DNA from 3 places in the Streptomyces sp. 3N207 genome. Region 1 is predicted to be linked to each of the others. Evidence: riboswitches for the same ligand, from Rfam matches in the RefSeq annotation. Region 1 holds a riboswitch; each other region holds the start of a gene.
The links. Region 1 has a riboswitch for cobalamin ahead of ACTWP9_RS15345 (cobalamin biosynthesis protein). Riboswitches for the same ligand answer to the same signal wherever they lie in the genome.

Region 1 (7,749 bases):
GACGGCGCGGACCACCAGCGGCAGCAGCGCACGGGGGGTGCCCCGGGAGACCGCCAGCGCCCGCACGGTGTGCGACCAGTCGAGCACCGGCGAGTCCAGCACCAGCCCTGCCACCCGGTCCCGCAGCGGGGAGTTGGCGGCGGCGTGCAGGGCCATGGTGGCGCCGCTGGACCAGCCGTGCAGGATCAGCCGCTGGGCGCCGTTCTGGACGGCGTAACGGATGGCGGCGTCCAGGTCCCGCCATTCGGAGTTGCCCAGGTGGCCGATGCCGTCGAGCGGCGGGGGCGCGCCGGCGTCGCCCCGGTAGGCGATGTCGAGCACCGGGACGCTGTAGCGCCGGTAGAACGGGAGCAGCGTCAGCGGGTGCTCGCGGGTGGCGCCGAGGCCGTGCACGGTGATGACCCAGGCGTTGCGGTCGCCGGGCACGAACCAGGCGGGCAGCGGCCCGAGTTCGCCGGGGATCTCGACGTCGGTGTACTCAGCACCGAGGGCCTCGCCGGGGTTGCCGACGTACACCTGCGGGGTGAGGCGGACGGTGGCACCGGCGCTGAGCCGGCCCCGGTCGATACGGCGCAGTTCCCGTACGACGGCGTGCGGACGGGGCTCTGCGGCCGTCGCCTCCTCCAGCACCGGCCCCACGACGGCGTGGACGCCGCACCCGGTCAGTCCGTAGACACCGGGCAGCCGGGCGGCAAGGGAGCGGGTGATGGCGATCCGGCCCTCGTCGTGGGAGTGCACGGTCAGCCGGGTGCCCTCGAACCCCGCGGTGGCCCTGCTGCCGCCGTCGCTCCGGGGGCGCGGCGGGCGCAGCGCTGCGTCGGCGGCGTACCGTCCGGCCGCCAGGGTGGCCGCGCCGGTACCGAGCACGGAGGTGGCGGCCAGTGCCGCGGTTCGCAGACGCATCGTTGTCAGTGTTGACACGATCGGGCGTGCGAAACCAGCGGGGCGGGCCGGGAGGGTGACACCCGGCCGGAGGAGCGGGGGCCTTGGCGGCGGGTCGTACCGGCGCGTCGGCCGGCACGCCAACTGACTTTGCGCCGCGTCGTGTTGACCTCCGGGAGACATCTGGTGTCGGCGCCGGGACGCGTCTTCCTTGGCCCCGAGGAGCGGCCGGGCCTACGGTGTGATCTGGCCCACACAACAGGCGTCAGGGGGCGACACTTCGATGCCTGCCTCAGTTCACCTTCCGTTCACTCGCCGTCTTTACGTTCACGACGTCATTGCCCCTCGAACTGATTGTGCCTGGTGAATGGAACACATCACGCTTCTCATCGGGATCGTGATCGTCACGGCCTTGGTGTTCGACTTCACGAACGGCTTCCACGACACGGCCAACGCCATGGCCACAACCATCTCCACCGGGGCACTGGCTCCTCGGGCGGCGGTGGCCATGTCCGCGGTCCTCAACCTCCTCGGGGCCTTTCTGTCCATCGAGGTGGCCAAGACCATATCTTCAGGAATCATCGATGAAGGTTCCGGCATCCAGCCCGAAGTGATCTTCGCGGGACTGGTGGGCGCGATCATCTGGAACCTGCTGACCTGGCTCGCCGGGCTCCCCTCCAGCTCCTCGCACGCGCTGATGGGCGGACTGATCGGCGCCACGCTCGCTGCCGTCGGCATGGGCGCGGTCAACGGCGACGTCGTCGTCATGAAGGTCCTCATCCCGGCGCTCGCCGCACCCCTGGTCGCCGGCATCGCCTCCGTGTGCGCCACCCGGCTGACCTACCGGGTCGCCCGGCACGCCGACGAGGAGCGGACCGCGAAGGGCTACCGCGCCGGGCAGATCACCTCGGCGGCGCTGGTCTCCCTCGCCCACGGCACCAACGACGCGCAGAAGACCATGGGTGTCATCACGCTGGCCCTGGTCACCGGCGGCGCCCTGGCGCCCGGCTCCGACCCGCCGGTGTGGGTGATCGCCTCCGCCGGGCTCGCCATCGCACTGGGCACCTACCTCGGCGGCTGGCGCATCATCCGCACGATGGGCAAGGGCATCACCGACATCCAGCCCCCGCAGGGCTTCGCAGCCCAGACCAGCGCGGCGGCCACCATCCTGGCCTCCTCGCACATCGGCTTCTCCCTCTCCACCACGCATGTGTGCTCCGGCGCCGTGATGGGTTCAGGGCTCGGCCGCAAGGGCGGCGTGGTCCGGTGGGGAACGGCGGGCCGCATGTTCATCGGCTGGGGGCTGACCCTCCCTGCAGCCGGCGGGGTCGCGGCCGGTGCTGCGCTGCTGGCCAAGCAGGGCGACTGGGGCGTCACGACAGTCGCCGTCCTCGCCGTCGTGCTCTGCGGCGCCATCTGGCTCCGCTCCCGGCGCGCGCCGGTGGACCACACCAACGTCAACGAGGTCGAGCCCGCCGTGGCCGCGCAGGCCGCGGAGATCCCGAGCCCGGCCGCTGAGCCGGAGCCGCAGCCCGAGTCCGAGCCCGCCGGGGTGGTCACCAACGCCATCCGGGCCGTCTCCCCGCCCCCGCCGCCGGCGGGAGTGAGCGCGGCCGGTGTTGCCGCGGAGGAGACGACGGCGGCCGAGCCCGCGCGTTCGACCGGCCGCCCCGCGTCGGCGAGCAGCTTCAGGTAAGCAGAAGGGACCACCGCATGAACATCGACTGGGCCTCACTCGGCCAGGTCTTCGGCGTCAGCCTGGCGGCGACGGTGGGACTCGTCGGCGTCTTCACCCTCGGCATCGTCGCCGGCTCCCCCCGCACCGCGGGCAACGCCCCCTCGTCGCTGGCGCGTACCGGCGCCTACGCCTGCTACGCCGTGTGTCTGGCGGCGGTGGCGTACGGCATCTACCTGATCGCGGCGTAGCCGTTGCACGGCGAGTGAGGGAGTCGCGCGCTGTGGTTGCGGAGCTCGATCCTTCCGCCGGACCCTCGCCGTTGTAGTGCCCGCCGTTGCGGCGGGAAGGGGTTCGGGGCTTCGCCTCCCACGCCCCCTGGCACTCCGCCGGGGTGTGGGGGCGGAGCCCCCACTCTTTCCCGCCGCAGCGGCGGGAAGCCACGACGGTGAGGGTCCGGCGGTGTCCGCGCGGCCGCAAGCACCACGTCCGGCTTGCCCACCGCAGGTCAAACGTGGTGGACTGCCGGGTGCCAAACGGCGGCATGGGGAGGAAGCCGGTGCGAATCCGGCGCGGTCCCGCCACTGTCACCGGGGAGCGCCTCCTCCAACGAAGCCACGGCCCACGCGGGCTGGAAGGCGGGGGCGGTGTGGATCCGGGAGCCAGGAGACTCTCGCCGCCGGTCGAGTCGAGCCAGGGCGAGGACCCTGAGTGAGGACACCGCCATGCGTGGCCCCGTCGCCATAGCCGTTGCTGCCGTATCTCCTGCTGCCTCCCCCTGGGAGCACCCCCGGGGACTCCCGCCGGGACGACTCCCGACTGCCGCCGTCATGGATGCGTGCGCCGGAACCGTCGTCTGATGCGGGCCCGTGACGTCCATGTCCGCGGCACTGTGCTGGGGTTCGCCGCCGACGCGCTGCTCGGTGATCCGCGGCGCGGCCACCCCGTCGCTGCCTTCGGGCGGGCGGCCGCGGCACTGGAGCGCCGGATGTGGCGCGACCACCGGGGTGCGGGAGCGCTCTATGTCGCCCTCTGCGCGGGGGGCGCCGTCGCCGCAGCGGGCGCGCTGAAGACGGTCGGTGCCGCACGCAGCCCCTCCCCCGCAGCGGGCCGTTCCCCGGTGCCCGGCATCGCGCTGACGGCCGCCACCGCGTGGGCCGTCCTCGGGGGTACGTCGCTGACCCGCGAGGCCCGGGCCGTGGGCGCCGCGCTGGAGGCGGGAGACCTGGGGCTGGCACGCGAACGGCTGCCCGCGCTGTGCGGACGCGACCCGCAGCGGCTGGACGCGCCCGCAGTGGCCCGCGCCGTGGTCGAGTCGGTCGCGGAGAACACCTCCGACGCCGTGGTGGGAGCACTGGTGTGGGGGGCGCTGGCGGGCGTACCCGGGCTGGTGGGCTTCCGCGCTGTCAACACACTGGACGCGATGGTCGGGCACACCTCCCCGCGGCACCGCCGGTTCGGCTGGGCCGCCGCGCGGCTGGACGACGTGGCGGGCTGGCCGGGGGCACGGCTGACCGCCGTACTGGCCGCGTTCGCCGGGCCGGACCCACGCGGTGCCGTACGCGCCTGGCGCGCCGACGCGCACCGCCACCCCAGCCCCAACGCGGGCCCCGTAGAGGCGTCGTTCGCGGGCGCACTGGGCGTGCGGCTGGGCGGGACGCTGTCGTACGGGGGGCGGGTGGAGCACCGGCCCGTCCTCAACGCGCCCGGCCGGGCCGTCCGCACGGCGGACATCGAGCGCGCTGTGCGGCTGTCGCGGCGGGTAGGACTGTTGGCGCTGGCCACAAGTTGTCTGGTGCGCACGGCAGTAGGCCGCTTCGGGCGTGGCCGCGGCGAGGGAGGGGTGCGATGAGCGCGCGTACGGGAGGCGGGCTGCTGGTCGCCGGGACGACCTCGGACGCCGGCAAGAGCGTGGTGACGGCGGGCATCTGCCGCTGGCTGGCCCGCAAGGGGCTGCGGGTGGCGCCGTTCAAGGCGCAGAACATGTCGCTGAACTCGTTCGTCACCCTCGACGGCGCCGAGATCGGCCGCGCGCAGGCCATGCAGGCGGCTGCCGCACGGGTCGAGCCGAGCGCGCTGATGAACCCGGTGCTGCTGAAGCCGGGCGGCGACCGCACCAGTCAGGTCGTACTGCTGGGTAAGGCGGTCGGCGAGATGTCGGCCCGGGGGTACTTCGGCCGCCACCCGGAGGGCAGCGGCGATGTACGGCACGGGGGGCGTGCGGAGCTGCTGGAGACCGTCGCGGGCTGTCTGGAGGAACTGCGGAGCACCCATGACGCGGTCATCTGCGAGGGCGCGGGCAGCCCCGCCGAGATCAATCTGCGGCGCAGCGACATCGTCAACATGGGGCTGGCACGCGCCTGTCGGCTACCGGTGCTGGTGGTCGGCGACATCGATCGCGGCGGGGTGTTCGCCTCGCTCTTCGGTACGACGGCACTGCTGGCACCCGAGGACCAGGCGCTGCTCGCGGGCTACCTGGTCAACAAGTTCCGCGGCGACGTCACGCTGCTGGAGCCCGGCCTGGAGATGCTGCACAGGCTGACGGGACGGCCCACGCTGGGCGTACTGCCGTTCCAGCACGGGCTGGGCATCGACGAGGAGGACGGGCTGAGGGTCTCGCTGCGCGGCACCGTACGCGAGTCCACTGTCGCGCCCCCCTACGGGGCCGATGTGCTGCGGGTCGCCGTGCTGCCGGTGCCGTTGATGTCCAACTTCACCGATGTGGACGCGCTGGCTGCCGAACCCGGTGTGGTGGTGCGGTTCTGCGACCGCCCGGAGGAACTGGCCGACGCCGACCTGGTGGTGGTGCCGGGCACCCGGGGCACGGTCAAGGCGCTGGAGTGGATACGCGAACGGGGCCTGGCCGGGGCGCTGGCGCGGCGTGCGGCCGAGGGGCGGCCCGTGCTGGGTGTCTGCGGCGGCTACCAACTGCTGGGCGAGCGTATCGAGGACGAGGTCGAGTCGCGCGCGGGTGTGGTGGACGGGCTCGGGCTGCTGCCGGTGCGGGTGCGGTTCGACCGGGACAAGACGCTGGCCCGGCCGCACGGGATCGCGCTGGGCGAGCCGGTGGAGGGCTACGAGATCCACCACGGGGTGGCGGATGTGCACGGTGGTGAGCCGTTCCTGAGCGGCCCCGAGGGTGCTCCGCTGGACGGCTGCCGGGTAGGGAGCGTGTGGGGCACCCACTGGCACGGCTCGCTGGAGTCGGACGGCTTCCGTCGCGCCTTTCTGCGCCAGGTGGCCGCCGACGCGGGCCGCGCCTTCGAACCGGCGCCCGACACTCGGTTCGCCGCACTGCGCGAGGAACAGCTCGACCGGCTGGGCGACCTGATCGAGGAGCACGCGGACACGGCGGCGCTGCTGCGGCTCATCGAGGACGGCGTGCCCAAGGGCCTGCCGTTCGTACCGCCGGGGGCGCCGTCGTGACCGGCCCGCAGTCCGCCGCCCTTGATACACCCAAGCCACTCGAAGGAGTGACCGTCGCGTGACCCCCTATCCCTTCACCGCCCTCGTCGGCCAGGCGGACCTCCAGCTCTCCCTGCTGCTGAACGCCGTCTCCCCCGCGATCGGCGGCGTCCTGGTACGGGGGGAGAAAGGAACGGCGAAGAGCACGGCCGTCAGAGCGCTCACAGCGCTGCTGCCCGGCGTCCAGGTCGTGCCGGGCTGCCGCTTCTCCTGTGACCCCGCCGCACCCGACCCCGCGTGCCCGGACGGCCCGCACGAGGGCGCCGGCGCTGCCGGGTCCCGCCCGGCCCGCATGGTGGAGCTGCCCGTCGGCGCCTCCGAGGACCGGCTGGTGGGCGCACTGGACATCGAGCGGGCGCTCTCGGAGGGCGTGAAGGCGTTCGAGCCGGGGCTGCTGGCGGACGCGCACCGGGGCGTGCTGTACGTGGACGAGGTCAACCTCCTGCACGACCACCTGGTGGACCTCCTGCTGGACGCCGCCGCCATGGGCGCCTCCTACGTGGAGCGCGAAGGCGTCTCCGTACGGCACGCCTCACGGTTCCTGCTGGTCGGCACGATGAACCCGGAAGAGGGCGAGCTGCGCCCGCAGTTGCTCGACCGGTTCGGGCTGACGGTCGAGGTGGCCGCCTCCCGCGAGACGGACGAGCGGGTGGAGGTCGTACGGCGGCGGCTCGCCTACGACGACGATCCGGAGGGCTTCGCGGCGCGCTGGGCGGACGACGAGCAGGAACTGCGCGAGCGGATTGCCGCAGCGCGGGAACTGCTGCCCCGGGTACGGCTCGGTGACGCGGCACTCCGGCAGATCGCCGCCACCTGCGCGGCGTTCGAGGTGGACGGCATGCGCGCCGACCTCGTCATGGCCCGTACGGCGACGGCGATGGCGGCCTGGGCGGGGCGTACCGAGGTGGAGTCGGCGGATGTGCGGCAGGCGGCGCTGCTGGCGCTGCCGCACCGGCGCAGGCGCAATCCGTTCGACGCCCCCGGCCTCGACGAGGACAAGTTGGACCAGACGCTGGAGGAGAACAGCCCACCGCAGGACGAGGACACACCGGAGCCGGAACGGCCGGAGGGGACGGAGGGACCGGACGACGACGGGCCCGGTGGCGGCCCCGACGGCGGGGGCGGACTGCCGCCGCAGCGCGATCCGGGGAACGCCCCACAGGACGGCGCCGAGGGGGAGAGATCCGAACCCACCGACCGGTCGGTATCCGAAACACCTTCCCCCGGGCAACCCGAGCCCGACCCGCAGGCCCCCGCTGCCGCGCATCAACCCACTGCTCCCTCCGGCGAACCGTTCAAGGCGCGCACGCTCACCGTCCCCGGGCTCGGCGAGGGCGCGGCCGGGCGGCGCTCGCGGGCCCGCACGGCGCACGGCCGTACGACAGGGGCGCGCCGCCCGCAGGGGGCGCTGGGCACGTTGCATCTGGCGGCGACGGTGCAGGCGGCGGCTCCGTACCAGCACGCACGTGGCCGTCGCGGCAGCGGCCTGGTGGTGCGCAGGGACGATCTGCGGGAGGCCGTGCGGGAGGGCCGCGAGGGCAATCTCGTGCTGTTCGTGGTGGACGCCTCCGGCTCCATGGCGGCGCGGCAGCGGATGAGTGCCGTCAAGGGCGCGGTGTTGTCGCTGCTGCTGGACGCCTACCAGCGGCGGGACAAGGTCGGCATGGTGACCTTCCGGCGCGGCGAGGCGGAGGTGGCGCTGCCGCCCACCTCGTCGGTGGATGCGG
Region 2 (7,749 bases), on a different contig from region 1:
CACTGGCGGGCGGTCTGCTGTGCCTGGCGGGGGTGGCGGTCTCCCGCTCGCGCAGCCGCACACCACGACCCCCGCAGCCCGGCACCGCGGCCGGTGCCGCTACCGCGACATCAGCCGCGCGGCAGAGTGACCCAGCCGCGCAGCCGACGTCCCCAGACCCGCAGGCCCGTCGAACGGCCACGTAGGCAGGAAGTGGCGGCGCAGATCCGCCTCCGTGTAGCGGCGGCAGTCGCGGTGCCACACCAGGATCCCCGCCATCCAGTTCTCCAGCTCCCGCACATAGCCGTCCAACGCCGCCCGCCCGGCCTCGTCGAGCCCGAAGTCGTCGTAGAGCACGGGAAACTCGTGCGCGGCGACATGCTGGAACTGCCGCATCCTGGACTTCATCAGGTCGTCGACGATGCGCAGCGCCGTCGGGTAGTCGCAGTCGAAGAAGGCGCGGACGACCAGCAGCCCGTTGTGCAGCTCGCCCTCGAACTCGATCTCCTTCTGGTACGAGAAGACGTCGTTGAGCAGGCAGGCGTAGTCGGCAGCCGCGTTCTCCAGCGACTGCATCGGGCCGCTGCGGTAGATCTCCTCCGGGATGGTGTCCGGCTGGGAGAGCCGGCACAGGCTCATGGTCAGGTCCGAGCCGAAGGTCCGCCGCCGCATCTCCACGTAGTCGACGGGGTCGGGGATGCGGTTCTGCGCCTGGTTGTCGAGCTCCCACAGCCAGCTCTCGGCCATGATCTCGATGGCGGTACGGAACCGACGGCGCTTCCCGGGGCTCATCGGGCCCGCCGTCCTGACCCACAGATCGGCCAGTGAACGCTCGAACGGGCCGGCCGGAGGCGGCGGCTCACCGTCGACGGGCATGAAGAGGGACAGCCGCTCGGTGCACGCCTTGGCGCCCGCCAGATCGCGGGTGCGTCCGAAGCGGGCCGGATAGTAGTCGTCGCCCCAGGTGCCCCAGGCCAGCCAGGCGGAGGCCAGATCGAGCTCGTCGGCCGTCGCGTCCGGGTGCAGTCCGGCGGCGCACAGCGGCAGGTCGTAGTCCCGCATCAGCTCCTCGTCCCACAGCCGGCCGCCGGGCACTTCCGGCTGCGGCTCCAGCAGTCCCATCCCGTGGGCCCAGCTGACGACGCGCTCCCGGGCGCCGCCCAGGTGCGGGCTGAGCCGGTGCTCGAACGGCATCTCGAAGTCGGGCAGCACGGAGGGCCCGGTGCGCTCGTGCGGTACGTGGGTGAAGAAGCGGGCGCGCCGCAGCTGCGCGCGGGCGTGCGGGCGCAGCACGTCGGCCGCCGAGGTGCCGAGACCGGCCGGGACGAACGGCAGCCGCGCCGGGCCGGTGCCGCCCGCTCCGCCGCCGTTCATATAGCGGCTGGAGCGCATGTGCCACTCGTGGCCACCGGACTGCCAGTCCTGAAGTCCCTTGGTATAGGCGGCGATATCGGCACACGCGGCCGGGTCCAGGCCCTTGTCGGCGCAGAGCGCAGGCACTTCGGTCAGCGCGGTGTGCTCGAACTGCTGGAGGCGGGAGGTGAGCAGGTCATTGACGGCGTCGGCGGCCTCCTGGGTGCCGCACTCCAGGAACGTCTCCAGGACGAGTACGCCGTTGGACAGCTCGCCCTCGTCCTGCGTCTCACGCTGGTACGAGAACAGGTCGTTGCGCAGATGGACGGCGTCGGAGAAGGTGTCGCGCAGTACGCACAGCGGGCGGGAGGCGGCAACGGCGGCGGGCACCTCGGCGTGCGCCGCGAACTCCACCAGCCCGGCCGACCACGGCGCACCGCCGACCTTGCGCCGCATCTCGATGTACTCGACCGGGTTCGGCACCCGCCCGATGTTGATGTTGGAGAGCTCCCACAGCGACTCGTTGAGCAGGTTCTCGGTGCTGACGGCGAACCGCGCGCGCCAGTCGGCCGACATCGACGGCACCGTTCTGGCCCACAGGTCGGCCAGGCCCGCCTCGACGGGGTTGGTGGGTTCGGGCACCGGGGACGCCGGGACGTCCTCCAGCGGCATGAACAGCGGCAGCCGGTCCAGATACGCCTTGCCGCCCGCCCGGTCCTGGGTGCGCTTGAACTCCTCCAGGAAGTGGTCGTCGAAGAAGAAGACCCACACGTACCAGTCGGTGACCAGCGCCAGATCGTCCGCTTCGGCGTCGGGATGGGTGTAGGCGCACAGCAGCGCGTAGTCGTGCGCGTCCAGGTCGGCGGTGTCCCAGATCCCCGAGCCCTCCAGCATCCCCATCTCCCGTGCCCACTCCCGTGAATGGGTCCGGGCCTGGTCGACGTGCGGGTTGAGCCGGGCCGGGTAGGGCACATAGAAGTCGGGCAGTTCGAAGGGTTGCGACAACGTCACTGTCCCCCAGCTCGTCGGATCGGTAGCTGACTTGGCCTACCCGGCCCAAGCTGACGAACATCCATTTTCACTCGGACGTGGGACCCCGCCTGTTACGAAGTCGTCGAACAAAATGCCTGGAACGGCTGAGGATCGGACTGCTAGCTTCGCGTTCGTGGCGAAGCTGAATCAGATCATCGCAGTCGAGAAAGGCGTCAAGTCCAAGGTGGTCCAGGACCTGGCGCAGGCACAGCACGGGCTGGCGAAGCCCCAGATGCTGGCCGGTATCTCGCGTACGTACCAGCCCAAGGACGAAGAGGGCGAGCAGCTTCCGCCGGAGTCGACGCGGGTCCAGGTCAAGGCCGAGGATGTGCTGAAGGAAACGGCGAAGATCCTCACCCGGCTGTTCGATGTGACGGCGACGAAGGACTGGGCGAACCTCACGGCTCGTGCGGACGTCGTCGTCGACGGACGCACCGTCCTGTCCGAAGTGCCGGTCTCCTACCTGCTGTTCCTGGAGAAGCAACTGGGCGAGCTCGGCTCCTTCCTGCGGAAGCTGCCGGTGCTGGACGGCGCGGAGGCGTGGGAGAAGGACCCCTCCACGGACTGGTGGAAGACCGAGCAGGTCCGTACGGTGCGCACCAAGAAGGTGCCGCGCAACCATGTGAAGGCGGAGGCCACGGAGAAGCACCCGGCCCAGGTCGAGGTGTACTACGAGGACATCCCCGTCGGCTACTGGACCACGGTCAAGTACTCCGGCGCCCTGCCCGCACGACGGGTCAACGAGCTGCTGGAGCGGCTGGACAAGCTGGCGGCCGCGGTGAAGTTCGCCCGTGAGGAGGCCAACGGGACCGAGGTCACCGACAAGCGCGTCGGGGACGCCGTCTTCGGCTACCTCTTCGACTGACAGCCAGGAGGCATCTCACCACCACAGACACCCCGGCGCACGTTTCGACGACGTGGCGGCCGGGGTCCCCCGGGGCCAGGGTTTCAGCGACCTTCGGTCACCGGGTGCGCCAGGAGCGCAAAGCTGAAGCTGAAGCTGATGTGTGACCCCCCGGGTCGCCCTGTCCTGAACACAGGGTGCCCGTCAGTCTCAACCTCTCGCTCCAAGCTCAGTATCGCCGCTCATCGTCCGGCAACCGGGGCGGTGACGACCTTGAGACGCTGGTTCGAACCCAGCCGGCGCATCCACGCTGCGCCGTGGTGGAGTGGCTCCACGCAAGGGCATCGCCGAACGATCCGCCCATCAACAGGCCGGTGCGTGTGAACGAGCGGCACCCAGGACCCCGGGGCCGGGTAAAGCCTCGGGGTCCCTTTTGTCGTTTCTCCCGGTTCCTGCGGGATGCCGCCCGCGTGGTACGTTTCAGCGGCCAGTCAAACCCTTGAACGGGTCAGGGAATCCGGTGCGAATCCGGAGCTGACGCGCAGCGGTGTGGGACTGGGGCGTGCACGAGGCCACTGGGGACGTACGTCCCTGGGAAGGCGCACGCTCCCACAGTCCCGAGCCCGAAAACCTGCTGGCACCCGCGCTCGGACTGCCCCGGGCACGGTGGCACGCCGGGCCCCGCGACTGGGCCTCTGACGGAGAAGGAACCCCTGGCCATGCGCCGACCGCGCCGTATCCGCGTACTCGTGCCGGGCCTCGCCCTGGCACTCGTCCTGGGCGCCGCCGGCTGCGGCGGGGACTCCCCGACGGAGGCGTCCGGCAAGGGCGCGGCCCCCGGTTACCCCCGTACGCTGCACAACTGCGGGCAGGACGTCACCCTCCAGCGGCCCCCGCGGCGGGCCGTCTCCCTCGACCAGGGCTCGACCGAGATCCTGCTCGCTCTCGGGCTGGGCGACCGGATGGCGGGCACCGGCACCTGGACCGACCCGGTCATGAAGGGGCTCGGTGAGGAGAACGCGAAGGTCCCGCGGCTGGCCGACGGTTACCCCGCGCTGGAGAAGGTGCTCGACAAGGACCCGGACCTGGTGACCGCCTCCTTCTCCGCCACCCTCGACAAGGGCGGCGTCGCCCCGCGCGGCAAGTTCGCCGACCTCGGGGTGCCCACCTACCTCTCCCCCGCCGACTGCGCCAAGAAGTCCGGCTCCAACGGCGACGGAGCGCGCAGCAGCCGGCTGGAGCTGAGCACCGTCTACGGCGAGATCCGCGACCTGGCGAAGGCGTTCGGCGTGCCGAAGCGCGGCGAGCGGCTGGTGGCCGGCCTCAAGGCGCGGGTGGCGAAGGCCACCCGGGGCACCGACGCGCGCGGCACCTCCGTCATGTACTGGTTCGCCAACTCCGAGTCGCCGTATCTGGCGGGCTGCTGCGGGGCGCCGGGCATCATCACCCGCGCGGTGGGCGCGAAGAACGTCTTCGACGACACCCACGACGAGTGGCCGCAGATCGGCTGGGAGACGGTCGCCGACCGGGACCCCGATGTGATCGTGCTGGGCGATCTGACCCGCAAGAACCAGACCGCGGAGACCGCGAAGGCCAAGATCCGGAAGCTGGAGTCCGACCCGGTCACCCGCCATATGACGGCAGTCCGCCACAAGCGCTACATCCTGCTGCCCGGCGCCGCGATGAATCCCTCGATCCGCACGGTGGAGGGAGTGGAGAAGGTGGCAAGGGGACTGCGAGATTTGGGGCTGGCGAAGTGAGGGGGGAACGGGCTGGCGGGAGCTCCGAAGCTGCTGCCGACCCGGCAACGGGGGCTGCGCTTGCCCACCCTGCGCCCCTGGCGCAGACTGCCCAAGCACAGCCGGGGGACGCGGACGCGCCCCGTCAGGGGCGCGGGGAACTGCGCGATCAGCCACAACGCAAGCCGCACCCCGCAAACTTCAGGCAGGGGCACCCCCTCAGCGGAGCGCTCCGCACCGGGCAGGGCGCAGCCCTCCTGTGCGTGGTCGCCGCGCTCGCCCTCGCGGCGTCAGTGGCCCTGGCCATCACCGCCGGGCAGGCCCGTATCGGCGTAACCGACGTATGGCTGGTCGTCATAGAAGGACTGGGCGGCGCCGATGCAGGGGTCTCACCACTGCGCGAGGGCATCATCTTGGAACTGCGCCTCCCCCGCGCCCTGCTGGCCGCACTGTGCGGCGCCGGCCTCGGGCTGTGCGGCGCCGTCCTCCAGTCACTGCTCCGCAACCCGCTTGCCGACCCCTTCGTGCTGGGCGTCTCCTCCGGCGCCTCCACCGGGGCGGTCGCCGTGGTGGTGCTCGGCGTGGGCGGCGGCGCCCTCTCGTTGTCGGCGGGCGCTTTCGCGGGCGCCGCACTCTCGTTCGGGCTGGTGCTGCTGCTGGCGCACACCTCGGGCGGTACGACGGACCGGGTGCTGTTGTCGGGCATCGCCGGAATGCAGCTGTTCTCGGCGCTGACCTCGCTGATCGTCTTCACCTCGGCCGACGCCGAGCAGACCCGCGGGGTGCTGTTCTGGCTGCTGGGCTCGCTGGGCTCGGCCGACTGGGGTGAGGTGGCGCTGGGCGCGGGCGCGTTGGGGCTGGCGCTGGTGGTGTGCCTGGCGCGGGCCGACGCGCTGGACGCCTTCGCCTTCGGGCAGGAGGCCGCCGCCTCGCTGGGCGTACCGGTGCGGCGGGTGCGGCTGACGCTGCTGCTGGTCACTGCGCTGCTGACGGCGGTACTGGTCAGCTCGTCGGGCGCGATCGGCTTCGTGGGGCTGGTGCTGCCGCACGCGGCCCGCGCGCTGACCGGGCCGGCGCACCGGCGGCTGCTGCCGGTGACGGCCCTGGTGGGCGCGGTCTTCCTGGTGTGGGTCGACACCGCGGCGCGCACCCTGCTGGACCCGCGTGAGCTGCCGGTCGGAGTGGCGACCTCGCTGCTGGGGGTGCCGGCCTTCGTGGTGATCCTGCACCGGGGGCGGCGCGGCAGGGCGCACGGCGTAGGCGGAGGTGCGGGGCTGTGAGCCTGAGTGCGCACTCGGTGTCCTGGCAGGCAGGGGGGCGGCTGATCGTCGACGGGGTGAGCCTGGATCCGCAGCCCGGCCAGACGGTGGGGCTGCTGGGGCCCAACGGCTCGGGAAAGTCCACGCTGTTGCGGCTGCTGGCGGGCATCCGGCCGACCGCCTCGGGAGTGGTCACCCTTGACGGCAGACCGCTGCGCGAGCTGGGGCGCCGCGCTGTGGCCCGTCGGGTGGCCGTCGTCGAGCAGCATGCGGAGACCGGCGTGGAGCTGACCGTCGGCGATGTCGTACGGCTCGGCCGCATCCCGCACCGCGGCATCTGGTCGGGGCAGCGGGCCGAGGACGAGACGGCCGTGCTGGAGGCTGCCGTACACACCGGGCTGGCCGACCGGCTCGATCAGCCCTGGCACAGCCTCTCGGGCGGCGAACGGCAGCGGGTGCAGATCGCCCGCGCGCTGGCGCAGCGGCCGAGCGAGCTGCTGCTGGACGAGCCCACCAACCACCTCGACGTCCAGTACCAGCTGGAGCTGCTGGCGCTCGTCGTCCGTACGCCCGTCACCAGCGTGATCGCCCTGCACGACCTCAACCTGGCGGCGATGTTCTGCGACCACCTGGTGGTGCTGCGGCAGGGCCGGGTGGTGGCGGCGGGTCCGCCGGGCGAGGTTCTGACGGAGCGGATGGTGGCCGACGTCTACGGGGTGCGCTCGGTGGTGATGCCGCACGGCCCGGACGGGCGGCCCTCGGTGCGCTTCCTGCCCCCGGAGCCCATGGAGCCGCCGGTGCCGCTCGAGCCTGCCGACATCACCTCGAAATAGCATTCATAACCGGCCGCGTTCACCACAGTTCGGTGCTGTGCCGCCCCACGAGAGCGGTGATCCGGGCGAGGGCCTCGTCGATCGGCAGCGGGTCGAGGCGGCGACCGTCGCGCAGCCGCAGCGCGAGCCGGCCGTCGGCGGCCTCCCGGGCGCCGATCACCGCCTGGTACGGCACGAGGCGCGCTTCCCGCACCCGGGCGCCCAGGCTGCCGCGTTCCGGTGCGGCGAGCTCGGCGCGCAGACCGGCGGCGGCGCAGCGCCGCACCAGCGCCTCGCCGTCCGGAACCTCCGCCTCGGACACCGGCAGCACGACGATCTGGGTGGGCGCCAGCCAGCCGGGGAAGGCGCCGCCGTGCACCTCGATCAGCTGCGCGACGGCACGTTCGACGCTGCCGATGACGGCCCGGTGCACCATCACGGGCCGGTGCTTGGCGCCGTCCGCGCCGATGTAGTGCAGGTCGAAGCGTTCGGGCTGGTGGAGGTCGACCTGGACGGTGGAGAGGGTCGCTTCCCGGCCCGCGGCGTCGGCGATCTGCACATCGATCTTCGGCCCGTAGAAGGCGGCCTCGCCCTCCGCCGCCTCGTACGGCAGCCCCGCCTCGTCCAGCACCTCGGTCAGCAGCGCGGTGGCCTGCCGCCATTTGCCCGGGTCGGCCACGTACTTGCCGCCCGGGGCCGGGAGGGAGAGCCGGTAGCGGGCCGACTCGATA
Region 3 (7,749 bases), on a different contig from region 1:
AGCCGTGCTGCGCTCCGTGCTCCTCCAGCAGGTCCAGCCAGCGCAGCGGTGCGGCCAGCACATGGCCGGTCGTCGCGTGGACATTGGTGCAGCCCACGAACACCTCGAGGAGGTGGTAGAGCAGCAGCGCCCCGCTGTGATCCGCCGGAAGCCAGTTCACGGTCGTATCGCCGGGCCGCACATCCAGGATCCGCCGGCTGCTCGCCGCGAACTCCGTCAGCCCTCGGTGCGTGAGCTGGGCCGCTTTGGGCACGCCGGTGCTGCCCGAGGAGAGCATCAGCAGCGCCACATCGCAGCCGTCCGGCTCCACCAGATCCTCCGCGGGCGGGTGGCCCAGACAGTCCTCGGCAACCACCACCCGTACGGACACGGCTGCCCCGGCCACCATGGCCGCGCCCGCGCGGTCCGTCACCACCAGCGGATCGCCGAGCAACTCACAGGTGTGACCGAGGCGTTGCAGGGCCGGGGAGTCCGCCTCGGCCCGCTCCGCGATGGCGACCGGTCTGGCGCCGCCGAGCACACAGGCCCAGAACGCGGGAAAGAACTCGTCAAGGGGTAACCCGCACAGCACGATGTCGGCGCCGGGACGCAGGCCCCGTTCACGCAGCCCTGTGAGCATCCGGCGTGCCGTGGACAGCAGTTCCGGATACCTCTGAACGGTCGTGCGGCCGTCGTCCGCTACGGTCACGACGCCCGCGTCCGCAGAGCGCTCCGCCGCACGCAGCAAGGCGCTGACCGCGTTCTGCGGATCGTCGTCGGTCAGCTCCAGCTCAGGCCCTCGGTACAGAGCCGGTCCCCGTGCACGGGCCATGGATGTTCGCTCCTTCACTGTGTGACGGCTGTTCATACGGTTGCTCGTACGGTTGCTCGATCACCCGGCGCCGGGCGGCGGCGAGGGACAGCAGGAGAAACGCCAGCGCCCCGCAGAGCGCCACTCCGTGGAAGAGGCCCACGACCGCGAGCGCCGGCCAGGTCTCCAGCGCTGCCGCCGCGGCCACCATGCCGAGGGCGAATCCGGAGGTCTCCGCCGCGGCGGACAGCCCGAACAGCCGGCTGCGTTCCCGGTCCGGAGCCGCCTGCAGCCGTGAGGTGTACACGATCTCCGTGAACCCGTCGGCCAGCCCGGCCAGCCCGGCGACGGCCACGAGTACGAGGGGCGCCGGACCGGTGAAGGCCAGCACGAAGGAGAGCGACATCACGCAGGTGCCCACCGCGAAGGCATACGCGCCCCACCGGCCCTCCGACCACGACGCGTGCCGCCGCTTCAGTAACTGGTGGGCCAGGAAAGTGCCCACCGCCCAGGAGGCCCAGAACTGCGTCATGAACATGGCCGGGTCCCCCGGCGACTCCACCTCGGCCACCATGGGAAGAGCCACGTTGTGTGACGAAGAGGCGAGCGCGTCGACGCCCCGCAGCAGGACCATGCCGAGCAGCAGGGCGGGCACCGCGCTCAGCACCTGCCGCAGAGATGCGGCTCCCGGCTTCGGCACGGTCTGCGGAGCCGACCGGTCTTCCTCCATACGGGGCCGCAGCAGCGACAACGCCACCGCGGACACCAGGAAACTGGCCGCGTTCACGGCGAACGCGGCGCTGTGGCCTGCCAATTCGATGACCGGGGCGGCCGAAGCGAAACCCGCCACGGTGGCAAGAGAACGAGCCGTAGCCAACTGCCCGTTGGCCCGAACCCGCGCCTCCTGCCCCACAATCACCGGGACCGCGCTGCGCAGTCCGACGGTGAAGAACGTGTTTCCGGCACCGAGCACCACCACGACGACAGCCAGCAGCCACACCGGAGCCGACCCCGTCGCACACAGCGCGAGAACCACCATGGCCGCCGCCTGGACGAGATCCGCACCGATCATCAGGACTCTGCGCCCCACCCTGCCCGCCAGCGCCCCGGCCCCCAGCCCCGCCAGCACACCCGCGAACAACCGCAGCGCCATGAGCAGGCCCAGACCGAGACCGCTCCCCGTGACCTCGTAGGTGAACAGGCTCAACGCGATCAGATTGAGAAAATTGCCGTAGACGGACACCGCATACGCGCCCACAAGAGCGCGCACACGCCAATGCAGGTGACTCAATCCAGACTCCTCGCATGTAGGGCGTGAGCCGAATACGCGGCAGTGCAAAGGGAGTTGGGCGATACGCGGAGGCTACCGCGAGCCCGGCGTTCTGCCGCCGATGCTCATGGAATTGTTCACATCCGAACCACTGCGGCATGGGGGTGGTGAGCGTGGCTGTATCGCCATCGATCGGCGCCGCGTACGGGGTGAATCACACCCGGCCTCATCATCACCCTGAGTCACCGTCAGGCTACGGTCGGGTGCACGCATCCAAGGGCTGATCGCCTCAGGCATCCATGCCTTATGGTCGAACGGACGGTCGTCGCAAATGCTAGGAGCGCGCGTGAGTGTGGAGTCCGCCGATACGGTGCTGACCGGGGTACGGAATTTCCGGGACGTCGGGGGTCTGCCGACGGTGGACGGGCGCCGAGTGCGGCGCGGGATGCTCTTCCGCAGCGGGCACCTGGCACACGCGACGCCGGAGGACGCCGCCTTCCTCGGCGAGCTCGAACTGCACACGGTCTTCGACTTCCGCAACTCCACCGACCAGGCGCTCGACGGCCCCGACATCGAGCTTCCGGGCGTCCGCAACGTCAATCTCCCGCTCTCCGACCCGGCCGACGGGGCCGAGTTCTGGCGGCTGGTGCGGGACGGCGAGCTGGACCAGCTGCGGGCGATACTCGGGGACGGCCTCGCCGCCCAGCGGATGACCGACTCCTACCGCACCATGATCCGCGAGCGCACCGCCGAGCACAGCCGCATCCTGCATGCCCTCGCCGAGGACAGCGTGCCCGCCCTGATGCACTGCGCCGCGGGCAAGGACCGGGCCGGTCTGTCGATCGCCGTCACGCTGCTGGCGCTCGGCGTCGAGCGGGCCGCCATCGAGGAGGACTACCTCCAGTCCAACCAGCCGCACCGGCGCTACAAGATCTACCGCAGCAGCAAGTCCAAGGCCGGAATGTCCCCCGAGGTCCTGGAACTCCTCGCCCCTCTCTTCGACGCCCGCGCCGCCTACCTCCACGCGGCCTTCGCCACCATCGACGAGACCTGGGGCGACGCGGACACCTATTTGACGGAGGCCCTCAAAGTCTCCCCCGCCACCCGCACCAGGCTGCAGTCCCGCCTGCTGGAACCCTGAGCCAACTAGCTTGTGGGCAGGCGTTCCGCAACGGGCGGAACGGGTGGGCACAAGCGGCCGCACCCGCGCGACGGCCGCACCCCGCACCCCGCAGCGGGCGCCCCTCGGGTGCGGCCCGGTGGCCGGTGCTGCGCTTGCCCACCCTGCGCCCTGGGGGCACCTCCCGGCCGGAGGCTGGGGGAGCAGACTGCCCAAGCGCAGCAGGGGGCGACCCCGCACGGGAATCGCGGGCCAGCCCTCCCGCGACGGCCCCCCAGCTATGCTGGGCCGCGCAGCTGGTTCGCCCCGTCCGCCAGACGGGAGGCGTCGTAAGAGGGAACCCGGTGCAAATCCGGGACTGCCCCGCAGCGGTGAGTGGGAACGACCGCCGTCATACGCACTGGACCGACGGTCCGGGAAGCGACGGCCAGTAGGTGCCCGCCGGGAGACCGGCAGGCGCGCCCGCGAGTCCGAAGACCTGCCCGCTGCCCGTACGCGTCCACACGCGTACGGTCCTCCCGGAGACCTCGAGGGCGGGTCGGAGAGCACAGCGCACAAGGCGGCGGACACCAGCCACGCGTCGGCTCCGTCTTCCGTGCGGTCTCCCCCTTCGCATCCTCGTCCCGTTCTTCCGGGAGCGCTGGAGACATCTCGCGAAGGAGAGTTGCGTGACAGCGACAGCAGCGAACCCGGCCACCACTCCCCCGCCCGCACCGGTGCGTGCCACGGTGCACGGCTATCCCCGCCAGGGGCCGAACCGCGAACTGAAGAAGGCGATCGAGGGCTACTGGAAGGGCCGCGTCACCGCCGAGGCCCTGCACTCCACGGCCGCCGGACTGCGCAGCGCCAACTGGCGGCAGCTGGCGGAGGCGGGCATCCACGAGGTGCCCACCGGAGATTTCTCGTACTACGACCACATGCTGGACACCACCGTCATGGTCGGCGCCCTCCCCGAGCGGCACCGGGAGGCCGTGGCGGCGGACCCGTTGGCCGGGTACTTCGCCATGGCCCGCGGCACGCAGGACGCCGCGCCGCTGGAGATGACCAAGTGGTTCGACACCAACTACCACTACCTGGTGCCCGAGCTCGGACCGGGCACGGTCTTCCGCGCTGACGCGAGCAAGCAGACCGCCGAGCTGAAGGAAGCCCTCGCGCTGGGCCTGAGGGCGGCCCGGCCGGTGCTCGTCGGGCCCGTCACCTACCTTCTGCTGGCCAAACCGGCGCCGGGCGTCGCCCCCGACTTCGAGCCGCTGACACTGCTGGAGCGGCTGCTGCCGGTCTACGCCGAAGTGCTCGCCGACCTGCGCGCCGCGGGCGCCCAGTGGGTGCAGCTTGACGAGCCCGCGCTGGTGCAGGACCGTACGCCTGCCGAGCTGGAGGCGGCAGCACAGGCATACCGAGCGGTCGGTACGCTCAGCGACCGGCCCCGCCTGCTGGTCGCCTCCTACTTCGACCGGCTCGGCGAGGCGCTGCCGGTGCTGGCGAAGGCACCCGTGGAGGGCCTGGCGCTGGACTTCACGGGCCCGGCCGCCGGCAACCTGGACGCGCTCGCCGCGGTCGGCGGGCTGCCCGGGAAGCGGCTGGTCGCGGGCGTGATCGACGGCCGCAATGTGTGGATCAACGACTACGAGCGGTCCATCGCCACCCTCGCCACTCTGCTGGGCCTCGCCGAGCGGGTGGATGTGGCGGCCTCCTGCTCGCTGCTGCACGTGCCGCTGGACGCCCGCGCCGAGCGCCATATCGACCCGCAGGTGGCCCGCTGGCTGGCGTTCGCGCGGCAGAAGGCGGCCGAGGCGGTCACGCTGGCGCGCGGGCTGTCCGAGGGGACCGGCGCGATCGGCGCCGAGCTCGCCGCCAACCGCGCCGATCTGGCCTCCCGTGCGGCCTCACCGCTCACGCACGACAAGACCGTACGGGCCCGCTCAGCCGCCGTAGCCGACGCGGACACCCGGCGGGCGCTGCCGTACGCACAGCGCACGGCGGCGCAGCGCACCCGGCTCGGTCTGCCGCCGCTGCCGACCACCACCATCGGGTCGTTCCCGCAGACGGCCGAGCTGCGTGCGGCCCGTGCCGACCTGCGGGCCGGCCGGATCGACGAGGCCGCCTACGAGGAGCGGATCGCGGCCGAGATCCGCGAGGTGGTCGGCTTCCAGGAGCGCGCCGGGCTCGATGTGCTGGTGCACGGTGAGCCCGAACGCAACGACATGGTGCAGTACTTCGCCGAACAGCTCACCGGCTACCTCGCCACCCGGCACGGCTGGGTCCAGTCGTACGGCACCCGCTATGTGCGCCCGCCGATCCTCGCGGGCGACGTCGCGCGCCGGCGGCCGTTGTCGGTCCGCTGGACGCGGTACGCCCAGTCGCTGACCTCCCGCCCGGTCAAGGGCATGCTCACCGGCCCGGTGACCATGCTCGCCTGGTCGTTCGTACGGGACGACCAGCCGGTGTCCGAGACGGCGCGCCAGGTGGCCCTGGCGCTGCGCGACGAGGTCTGCGAGCTGGAGGCCGCGGGGACCGCCGTCATTCAGGTCGACGAGCCGGCCCTGCGCGAGACGCTGCCGCTGCGCACCGCCGACCGGCCCGGTTATCTGGCGTGGGCGACGGCGGCGTTCCGGCTCACCACCAGCGGTGTGCGCCCGGACACCCAGATCCACACCCATATGTGCTACGCGGAGTTCGGCGACATCATCGAAGCGATAGCCGCCCTGGACGCCGATGTCATCAGCCTGGAGGCCGCCCGCTCCCATATGCAGGTCGCGGACGAACTGGCCGGCCACGGCTACCCGCGTGAGGCGGGCCCCGGTGTGTACGACATCCACTCACCGCGGGTCCCGGGAGCCGAGGAAATGGCGGCGCTCCTCCGCAAGGGCCTGGAGGCCATCCCGGCCGAACGGCTCTGGGTCAACCCTGACTGCGGCCTGAAGACCCGCGGCTGGACCGAAACCAGGGCCTCACTGGAAAACCTGGTGACCGCGGCCCGCACGGTGCGGAAGGAACTCCCCCGCCAGAGCTGATCCCCTGCTCTGCTGGCGCAGTTCCCCGCGCCCCGAAGGGGCGCGGGGAACTGCGCGACCAGCCACGAACAACCCGCAGCCCGCAACCGACCGCCAGGGGCAGCCCCCTCAGCGATGGGCCACCGCTTGGCGGACCAGCGTGCGCCCGAAGTCCCACATGAGGCCGCCACCACTGTGCGCATCGTCCATGACCTGGGTGAACGCGTCCACAAAGCGGTCCACTTCCTCCTCGCCGATCACCAGCGGCGGGATCAGCTTGATGACCTCCAGATGGTCCCCGGAGACCTGGGTGAGGATGCGGTGCTTCTGCAACAGCGGGACCACGACCATCTGCGCGAACAGCCCCTTGCGCGCGGCCTGGAGCATCGCCCAGCGGCTGCGCAGCTTCAGCGACCGGGGCCTGCCGAACTCGATGCCGATCATCAGCCCGCGGCCGCGCACCTCGTGCAGCAGCTCGTAGCTGTCCACGAGCGCCGCGAGCCGGGTGCGCAGCAGATCGCCGGTACGGCGGGCGCTCTCGGTGAGGCGTTCGTCGTCCATGACGGCGAGGGTGGCCAGGCCCGCCGCCATGGCCTGCGCGTTGGAGCCGAAGCTGGCGGAGTGGACGAGTACCCGGTCCATGGACGAGTAGACCTTCTTGAAGATCCACTCCTTGCCGAGCGTCGCACCGACCGGGACGTAGCCGCCGGAGAGCGACTTGGCCACACACACCAGATCGGGGTCGACGTCCTTCTCGTACTGGTAGGCGAAGAAGTCGCCGGTGCGGCCCAGCCCCGTCTGCACCTCGTCGGCGATCAGCAGCGCCCCGTACTTGTGCAGCAGTTCGCGGGCAGCGCGCAGATAGCCGGGCGGGGCCGCGTGCACGCCCTTGCCCTGGATGGGCTCGACGACCAGCGCGGCCACGTCCTTCTTGCGCAACTCCCGCTCCAGCGCGGCCAGGTCGCCCAGCGGAACGGGGGTGTCGGGCAGCAGCGGTGCGAACCCGTCGCGGAAGCCGTCCTCGCCGTTGACGGAGAGCGAACCGGTGGTCAGCCCGTGGAAGGCGTGGGCGCAGTACAGCACTCTGGGCCTGCCGGTGGCGTAGCGGGCGAACTTGAGCGCGGTCTCCACGGCCTCGGTGCCGCTGTTGCCGAAGAAGACCCGGTCGAGCCCGGGCGCGTACGAGAGGAGTTTCTCGGCCAGCAGCCCGGGCAGCGGCTGGCAGTCGAAGCGGGTGAGGTCGGCCAGCTGCGCGTCCAGCACATCGTGCAGCGCCTGCCGTACGACGGGATGGTGGCGGCCCACTCCCATGACGCCGAACCCGGCGAGCATGTCGAGATAGTCGTTGCCCTCGGCGTCGTAGAAGTAGGCGCCCTCGGCACGCTCGTAGACCTTGTCGAAGCCGATGGTGTGCAGCATGCGCGGCAGCTGGTGGTTGAGATGGCGCATGTGCAGCTCGTAGCGCTCGGCGCTCCGCTCGGCCAGCAGCTTCGTCAGGTCGAAGCCGGTCACGCCATACTCCCCTCACCCGTGCGCGCCACGCCCACCCGTGCCGCGCCCCGCCGGCCGCTCCCCC

Region 2: it holds a riboswitch for cobalamin, as region 1 does, so the genes downstream of both, ACTWP9_RS17895 (ABC transporter substrate-binding protein) here and ACTWP9_RS15345 (cobalamin biosynthesis protein) in region 1, are expected to answer to the same signal.
Region 3: it holds a riboswitch for cobalamin, as region 1 does, so the genes downstream of both, metE (5-methyltetrahydropteroyltriglutamate--homocysteine S-methyltransferase) here and ACTWP9_RS15345 (cobalamin biosynthesis protein) in region 1, are expected to answer to the same signal.

The regions. Positions count from the first base shown of each region.
Region 1 covers NZ_JBQQBV010000008.1:251,073-258,821, reverse strand. The annotation lists gene ACTWP9_RS15360 (alpha/beta hydrolase) at 1-903, opposite strand, end outside; gene ACTWP9_RS15355 (inorganic phosphate transporter) at 1,250-2,578, shown strand; gene ACTWP9_RS15350 (hypothetical protein) at 2,596-2,808, shown strand; cobalamin riboswitch at 3,108-3,229, shown strand; gene ACTWP9_RS15345 (cobalamin biosynthesis protein) at 3,417-4,409, shown strand; gene ACTWP9_RS15340 (cobyric acid synthase) at 4,406-5,983, shown strand; gene ACTWP9_RS15335 (putative cobaltochelatase) at 6,042-7,749, shown strand, end outside.
Region 2 covers NZ_JBQQBV010000010.1:201,149-208,897, forward strand. The annotation lists gene ACTWP9_RS17880 (DMT family transporter) at 1-185, shown strand, start outside; gene ACTWP9_RS17885 (terpene synthase family protein) at 100-2,337, opposite strand; gene ACTWP9_RS17890 (DUF7873 family protein) at 2,498-3,229, shown strand; cobalamin riboswitch at 3,680-3,861, shown strand; gene ACTWP9_RS17895 (ABC transporter substrate-binding protein) at 3,928-4,968, shown strand; gene ACTWP9_RS17900 (FecCD family ABC transporter permease) at 5,211-6,227, shown strand; gene ACTWP9_RS17905 (ABC transporter ATP-binding protein) at 6,224-7,039, shown strand; gene thrS (threonine--tRNA ligase) at 7,059-7,749, opposite strand, start outside.
Region 3 covers NZ_JBQQBV010000002.1:477,080-484,828, reverse strand. The annotation lists gene ACTWP9_RS04915 (amino acid adenylation domain-containing protein) at 1-811, opposite strand, end outside; gene ACTWP9_RS04910 (MFS transporter) at 771-2,081, opposite strand; gene ACTWP9_RS04905 (tyrosine-protein phosphatase) at 2,392-3,201, shown strand; cobalamin riboswitch at 3,461-3,680, shown strand; gene metE (5-methyltetrahydropteroyltriglutamate--homocysteine S-methyltransferase) at 3,849-6,194, shown strand; gene ACTWP9_RS04895 (aspartate aminotransferase family protein) at 6,303-7,685, opposite strand; gene ACTWP9_RS04890 (hypothetical protein) at 7,682-7,749, opposite strand, start outside.